Regions from separate parts of the Leisingera methylohalidivorans DSM 14336 genome, predicted to be linked through region 2. Evidence: riboswitches for the same ligand, from Rfam matches in the RefSeq annotation. Region 2 holds a riboswitch; the other holds the start of a gene.
What was found. Region 2 has a riboswitch for thiamine pyrophosphate ahead of thiB (thiamine ABC transporter substrate binding subunit). Riboswitches for the same ligand answer to the same signal wherever they lie in the genome.
Positions count from the first base shown of each region.

Region 1: it holds a riboswitch for thiamine pyrophosphate, as region 2 does, so the genes downstream of both, thiC (phosphomethylpyrimidine synthase ThiC) here and thiB (thiamine ABC transporter substrate binding subunit) in region 2, are expected to answer to the same signal.

Region 1 covers NC_023135.1:2,458,915-2,462,322, forward strand. Annotated here, with positions in the region: gene bioB (biotin synthase BioB) at 1-845, opposite strand, end outside; TPP riboswitch at 1,060-1,188, shown strand; gene thiC (phosphomethylpyrimidine synthase ThiC) at 1,321-3,147, shown strand; gene METH_RS12215 (FAD-dependent oxidoreductase) at 3,144-3,408, shown strand, end outside.
Region 2 covers NC_023135.1:4,050,020-4,053,427, forward strand. Annotated here, with positions in the region: gene aroC (chorismate synthase) at 1-795, opposite strand, end outside; TPP riboswitch at 1,103-1,194, shown strand; gene thiB (thiamine ABC transporter substrate binding subunit) at 1,227-2,204, shown strand; gene METH_RS19680 (thiamine/thiamine pyrophosphate ABC transporter permease ThiP) at 2,180-3,408, shown strand, end outside.

The DNA.
Region 1 (3,408 bases), 1.6 Mb from region 2:
AAGAAGCACATCGCCTGCATCTCGTCCGACATGTCGGTGCGGCCTGCGGACAGGCGCACGTGGGATTTCGGCATCAGGATGCGGGCCAGCGCCACCGAGCGGACAAATTCGATCGGGTCCAGCTTTTCCACATCGGCCAGCGGCGTGTCGGCGATCGGGATCAGCATGTTGACCGGCACCGAGTCGGGATGCGCTTCCAGCGTTGCCAGCGCCAGCATCATGTCGATGCGGTCCAGCTGCTGCTCGCCCATGCCGACGATACCGCCGGAGCACACCTTGATACCCGCCTCGCGCACCCGGTTCAGGGTGTCGATCCGGTCCGCGAAGGTGCGGGTGGTGATGATTTCGGAGTAGTAGCGCTCGGAGGTGTCGATGTTGTGGTTGTAGTAATCCAGCCCGGCATCGCGCAGGCGGAACACCTGTTCCTCTTCCAGCATGCCCAGGGTCATGCAGGTTTCCATACCCAGATCCTTGACGCCCTGCACCATCGCCTCAAGTGCCGCCATATCGCGGTCCTTGGGCGAACGCCAGGCGGCGCCCATGCAATAGCGTGTCGCGCCGCCTTCTTTGGCTTTCCTGGCCTCGGCGATCACCCGCTGCACCTCGATCAGCTTGGAGGCCGACAGCTGGGCACCGTTGCGCGCCGACTGCGAGCAATAGGCGCAATCCTCGGCGCAGCCGCCGGTCTTGATGCTCAGCAGCTTGGATTTCTGCACCTGGTTGGGGTCGAAATACTGCCGGTGCACTGTGTGCGCCTGAAACAGCAAGTCCATAAAGGGCTTGTTGTAAATCGCTTCCGCTTCTTCGCGGGTCCAGTCGGTGCGGATGGGTGCAGCGTCCAGCATGCTGTCTCCTGTTCTCGTATACCTGTTGGCCATGCGCGGATGGCGTTGCTGGTTTTTATAGATAATTTCATGACCCGCGATCAAGCATCAAAGCTGCGCCGCAGCGATTTGCCCCGCAATTTAACCAACACACCACACAACGCCATGATTTTAATAAATAAAAATAATCTACAAAGATTCCGGTTGACGCGCCCCCTGCGCCTCCCCTACCCCTAAAGCCACGCAGGGGAGTCCCGCCAAGGGGACTGAGAGGCGTCATGGTGCGGGGCAACCCGAACCGGCGGCGCGACCCTTTGAACCTGACCCAGTTGATACTGGCGTAGGAAGCAAGGACGCGCCTTTTGCCCCCTGTCCCCGCGGGGACAGCCGTTTGAAACGGGCGCACTCCGGTAAAGCAGGCCCCGCGCCTGCCGGTTTCCCAAGCCACACCTCATCTGGTGTCTTTTCTGAGTTTTCGGCTTTGAGGAGCACCACAATGAACGTCCCCAATCCCAAGATCACCACGGGCGCCTTGCCCGCGTCGCGCAAGATCTACGTCAACGGCGAGGTCCACCAGGACATCCGCGTGCCGATGCGGGAAATCTCCACCCACCCCACCGCGGGCGAAGCGCCGCTGCCGGTCTATGACAGTTCCGGCCCCTATACCGACCCCGACGTGCTGACCGATATCCGCCAGGGCCTGCCGCAACTGCGCCGCCAGTGGATCGAAGCGCGCGGCGATGTCGAGACATACCAGGGCCGCGACGTGAAACCCGAGGATAACGGCTTTGTCGCGGGCGACCGGCTGACGCCTGAATTCCCGGTTAAACCTGCCCCCTTGCGCGGCAAGGAGGGCGCCGCACCGACCCAGCTCGCCTATGCCCGCGCCGGCATCATCACCGCCGAGATGGAATACGTCGCGATCCGCGAAAACCAGCTGCGCGAACTGTCGCCCTGCCACGGCACGCGCGACGGCAATGATTTCGGCGCCAATATCCCCGACTACGTGACGCCGGAATTCGTGCGGTCCGAGATTGCCGCCGGCCGCGCCATCATACCGGCCAACATCAACCATCCGGAAATCGAGCCGATGATCATCGGCCGCAACTTCCTGGTGAAGATCAACGCCAATATGGGCACCTCCGCCGTCACCTCCTCGATGGAGGAAGAGGTCGACAAACTGGTCTGGTCGATCCGCTGGGGCGCCGACACGGTGATGGACCTGTCGACGGGCCGCAACATCCACAACACCCGCGAGTGGATCGTGCGCAACAGCCCCGTGCCGATCGGCACCGTGCCGATCTATCAGGCGCTGGAAAAGGTGAATGGCATCGCCGAGGACCTGACCTGGGAAGTGTTCCGCGACACGCTGATCGAACAGGCGGAACAGGGCGTCGATTATTTCACCATCCATGCCGGCGTGCGGCTGCACATGGTGCCGATGACGGTGGAGCGGGTGACCGGGATCGTGTCGCGCGGCGGCTCGATCATGGCCAAGTGGTGCCTGCACCACCACAAGGAAAGCTTCCTGTACGAGCATTTCGAGGAAATCTGCGACATCTGCCGCCAGTATGACGTCTCCTTCTCGCTGGGCGACGGTCTGCGCCCCGGCTCCATCGCTGACGCCAACGACGAGGCACAGTTTGCCGAGTTGGAAACCCTCGGGGAACTCACCAAGATTGCCTGGGCCAAGGATTGCCAGGTGATGATCGAAGGGCCGGGCCATGTCGCCATGCACAAGATCAAGGAGAACATGGACAAGCAGCTGGAGTGCTGCCACGAGGCGCCCTTTTACACGCTTGGCCCGCTGACCACCGATATTGCGCCGGGCTATGACCACATCACCAGCGGCATCGGCGCCGCGATGATCGGCTGGTTCGGCTGCGCCATGCTGTGTTACGTGACGCCGAAGGAACACCTCGGCCTGCCCGACCGCGATGACGTGAAGACCGGTGTCATCACCTACAAGATCGCCGCCCATGCCGCCGATCTGGCCAAGGGGCTGCCGGGTGCCCAGCGCCGCGACGATGCGCTGTCCCGCGCCCGGTTCGAGTTCCGCTGGGAGGATCAGTTCAACCTGTCGCTGGACCCGGATACAGCGCGGGAGTTCCACGACCAGACCCTGCCCAAGGAAGCCCACAAGGTGGCGCATTTCTGCTCCATGTGCGGGCCCAAGTTCTGCTCGATGCGGATCAGCCACGACATCCGCGCCGAAGCGCAGAAGGAAGGCATGGAGGCGATGGCCGCCAAGTTCCGCGAGGGCGGCGAGCTCTATGTGCCGGCCGCCGAGGCCGCAGCGGCCAAGACGGAACCGGCGGAATGATCACCATCGCAGGCGCGGGCCTTGCCGGCCTCGCCTGCGCCTATGAGCTGGCGCAGCGCGGGGCGCGGGTCACGGTCTATGAACGGGGCGAAACCCCCGGGGCCGGCAGCGTCGCGCGCTTTGCCGGCGGCATGCTGGCGCCCTGGTGCGAACGCGAAAGCGCCGAGGAGCAAGTGATAACTCTCGGCAGCCGCGCCTTTGATTGGTGGGCCAGGGTCACGCCGGTGCACAGGCGCGGCACGCTGGTGGTGGCGCCTGTCC
Region 2 (3,408 bases):
CTCATCGGCGTTTTCCGAACCCTTGAGCCGGGCCGCATTCATGCCCTCGCCGATCTCCACGCCCTTCACAGCGTTGATTGACATCATTGCGGCCGCCAGGTCGGTGTCAAGCTTGCCATAAACCGGCGCGCCGATCCCTGCAGGGATACCCCGGGCGACAACCTCAACCACAGCGCCAACCGAGTCATGCGCCTTGCGAAGGGACTGCAGATAGTCCTCCCACTCCTGCACCGCACCAGCGTCGGGGATCCAGAAATCATTCTGTTCGATCGCGTCCCAGTCGAACCGGCTGCGATCGATTTCCAGCTCACCCATTCGGGTCATATAGCCCTTGATCTCCAGCCCCGGCGCTAGCGCCTTGATTGCTTCACGTGCAACACCGCCGGCCGCAACCCGCGCCGCGGTTTCGCGTGCCGAAGACCGCCCGCCGCCGCGGTAGTCGCGGTTGCCGTATTTCTGGAAATAGGTGATGTCGGCATGGCCCGGACGGAAGGTCTGGGAAATTTCACCGTAATCCTTGGACCGCTGGTCGGTGTTTTCGATCATCAGCTGGATCGGCGTGCCGGTGGACATGCCGTCGAACACGCCGGACAGGATCTTCACCGCATCCGGTTCATTCCGCTGGGTGGTGTTCTTGTTCTGGCCGGGACGGCGTTTGTCGAGCCACTGCTGCAGCATTTCCGGTTCCAGCGGCACATTCGGCGGACAGCCGTCCACGGTGGCGCCAAGCGCAGGCCCGTGGCTTTCGCCCCAGGTGGTGACACGGAAGAGGTGTCCAAAGCTGTTCATCGACATGAAGCGCGGTCTCCTTTGCGGGACGTGCTTACCCGTCCCGGCGCAACGCCTCAAGGGGCATCCGTTGCCGCAGCGGCGCTGTCTGTCAGCAGACGCCCGCGAACATCCCTTGCAAACAAGGCCGCGCACAGGCTCAAGGGTTAACAGGGCAGAAAGGACAGCGAGTCACACCAAATGTTTCGCGCGCGAAACATTTGGTCAGTATTGATGACCTATTATTGGGGTGCCGCAGGGCAGTCCGGACGCCCTGAACACCAAGGTCAGACGGGCCTTCTGCTTGTCTTTCCTTGCACTAAACTCTAAGGTCCGCGCGACCTCGGGGTGCGCGGCAGCGCTGAGATGACACCCGTTGAACCTGAACCGGATCACACCGGCGGAGGGAAGGTACTGGACAGCCTCCACCCTTGCCCAAAGCCGCAAAGGAGGATGGCATGAAACATCTTGCATTTGCAGCGGGACTGCTTGGCGCCTCGGCAGCTTTTGCCGAAACGCCCGAACTCACCGTTTATACATACGACAGCTTTGTCTCCGACTGGGGCCCCGGCCCGGCAGTCGAAAAAGCGTTCGAAGCGGTCTGCGGCTGCGATTTGAAGCTGGTCGGTGCGGGCGACGGCGCCGCGCTCTTGGCGCGGGTGAAGCTGGAAGGTGAACGGTCCGACGCCGATGTGGTGCTGGGGCTCGACACCAACCTGACCGCCGCAGCCAAGCAAACCGGCCTGTTTGCCGAGCATGCGGTCAGTGCCGAATATGCGCTGCCGGTCGAATGGAACGACGCGACATTCGTGCCGTATGACTGGGGCTATTTCGCCTTTGTCCATAACGCTGATGCAGCGGCGCCCGCGGACTTCAGGGCACTGGCCGCCAGCGACAAAAAAATCGTCATCCAGGACCCGCGCTCATCAACCCCCGGTCTGGGTTTGCTCATGTGGGTCAAGGCCGCTTATGGCGACGAGGCGCCGGAAATCTGGACGGGCCTGTCAGACAACATCGTGACCGTGACCAAGGGCTGGTCCGAGGCATACGGTATGTTTCTCGAAGGCGAGGCCGACATGGTGCTCTCCTACACCACCTCGCCCGCCTATCACCTGATCGCCGAGGAAGACGGTTCCAAATCAGCAGCCGCTTTCGACGAAGGCCATTACATGCAGGTCGAAGTTGCGGGCAAGCTGGCAAACACCGATCAGCCTGAGCTGGCCGATCAGTTCCTGGCCTTCATGGTGTCCGACGCCTTTCAGTCGATCATTCCGACTACCAACTGGATGTATCCTGCCGTGACACCGGCAGCGGGTCTGCCGGAGGGTTTTGAGACGCTGATCGCGCCGGAGAAATCGCTGCTGCTGAGCGAGACTGAAGCGGCAGAATTGCGGGATGCGGCGCTGGGCGAATGGCTGGACACGCTCAGCCAGTAAGCGCCTTTCCTGGAATCAGCGCGGCACTGCTTGTCGTCGCGCTGATCTTGGGAACCTTGGGTGCTGTGGCACTCAGGGCCGAGGCCGGAACCGGATTGGGTGCCAGCGACTGGGCGGCGTTGCGGTTCACGCTCGCTCAGGCCAGCCTGTCGGCGCTGCTGAGCGTCGGTCTGGCGGTTCCCGTGGCCCGCGCACTGGCGCGGCGGCGGTTTCCGGGGCGGGCTCTGCTGATTGCCCTGCTCGGCGCCCCCTTCATCCTGCCAGTGATCGTCGCCATTCTGGGCCTGCTGGCGGTGTTTGGCCGGGCTGGCTGGCTGAGCAGCTTTTTCGGCCTGCTCGGGCTGGAGCCGGTGCAAATTTACGGCCTGCACGGGGTGGTCCTGGCGCATGTCTTCTTCAATCTGCCGCTGGCCACTCGGCTGATCCTGCAGGGCTGGCAGGAAATACCGGCTGAACGCTTCCGGTTGGCAGCGCAATTGAAGGCCGGGCCGTTGGCGATGTGGCGGTTGCTGGAAGGACCCATGCTGAGGCGGGTGGCGCCGGGTGCTTTGGCTGTCGTTTTTGCCATCTGCCTTTCCAGCTTTGCGGTTGCGCTGACCCTTGGCGGCGGCCCCAGGGCGACCACGATCGAGCTCGCGATCTACCAGGCATTCCGATTTGATTTCGATCTGGGCCGCGCCGCGCTTTTGTCGGGGGTGCAGTTGCTGCTGACCGGCGCTGCGGCACTGGCGGCGCTGCGGGTGTCGGCAGGCGAAGGTTTCGGCGCCGGCCTTGACCGCGCGGTGCGGCGCTGGGACGGGCAGGGGGCTGCGGCGCGCTGTCTTGACGCCGCCTGGATCGCTCTTTCAGCCGGTTTCCTGTTGCTGCCGCTGGCAGCGATTGTGCTGTCTGGACTGCCCGGCCTTGCTGATTTGAACAGCACGGTATGGCGGGCCGCGGGAAATTCCATCCTGGTGGCTGCAATCAGCACTGTGATCCTTTTGGGGTTGGCTTTGCCAATGGCGGCTGCCACTGCGGCTGGCCGGAACAGCCTGACCGAATTGTCGGGCATACTTGGCCTTGCGGCTTCCCCTTTGGTGATCGGTACCGGGCTGTTCATTCTGATCTACCCGGTTGCAGACCCCTTTGCCCTGGCGCTGCCGGTCACCGCATTGGTCAATGCGGTGATGGCGCTGCCTTTTGCCATGCGTATCCTGGTCCCGCG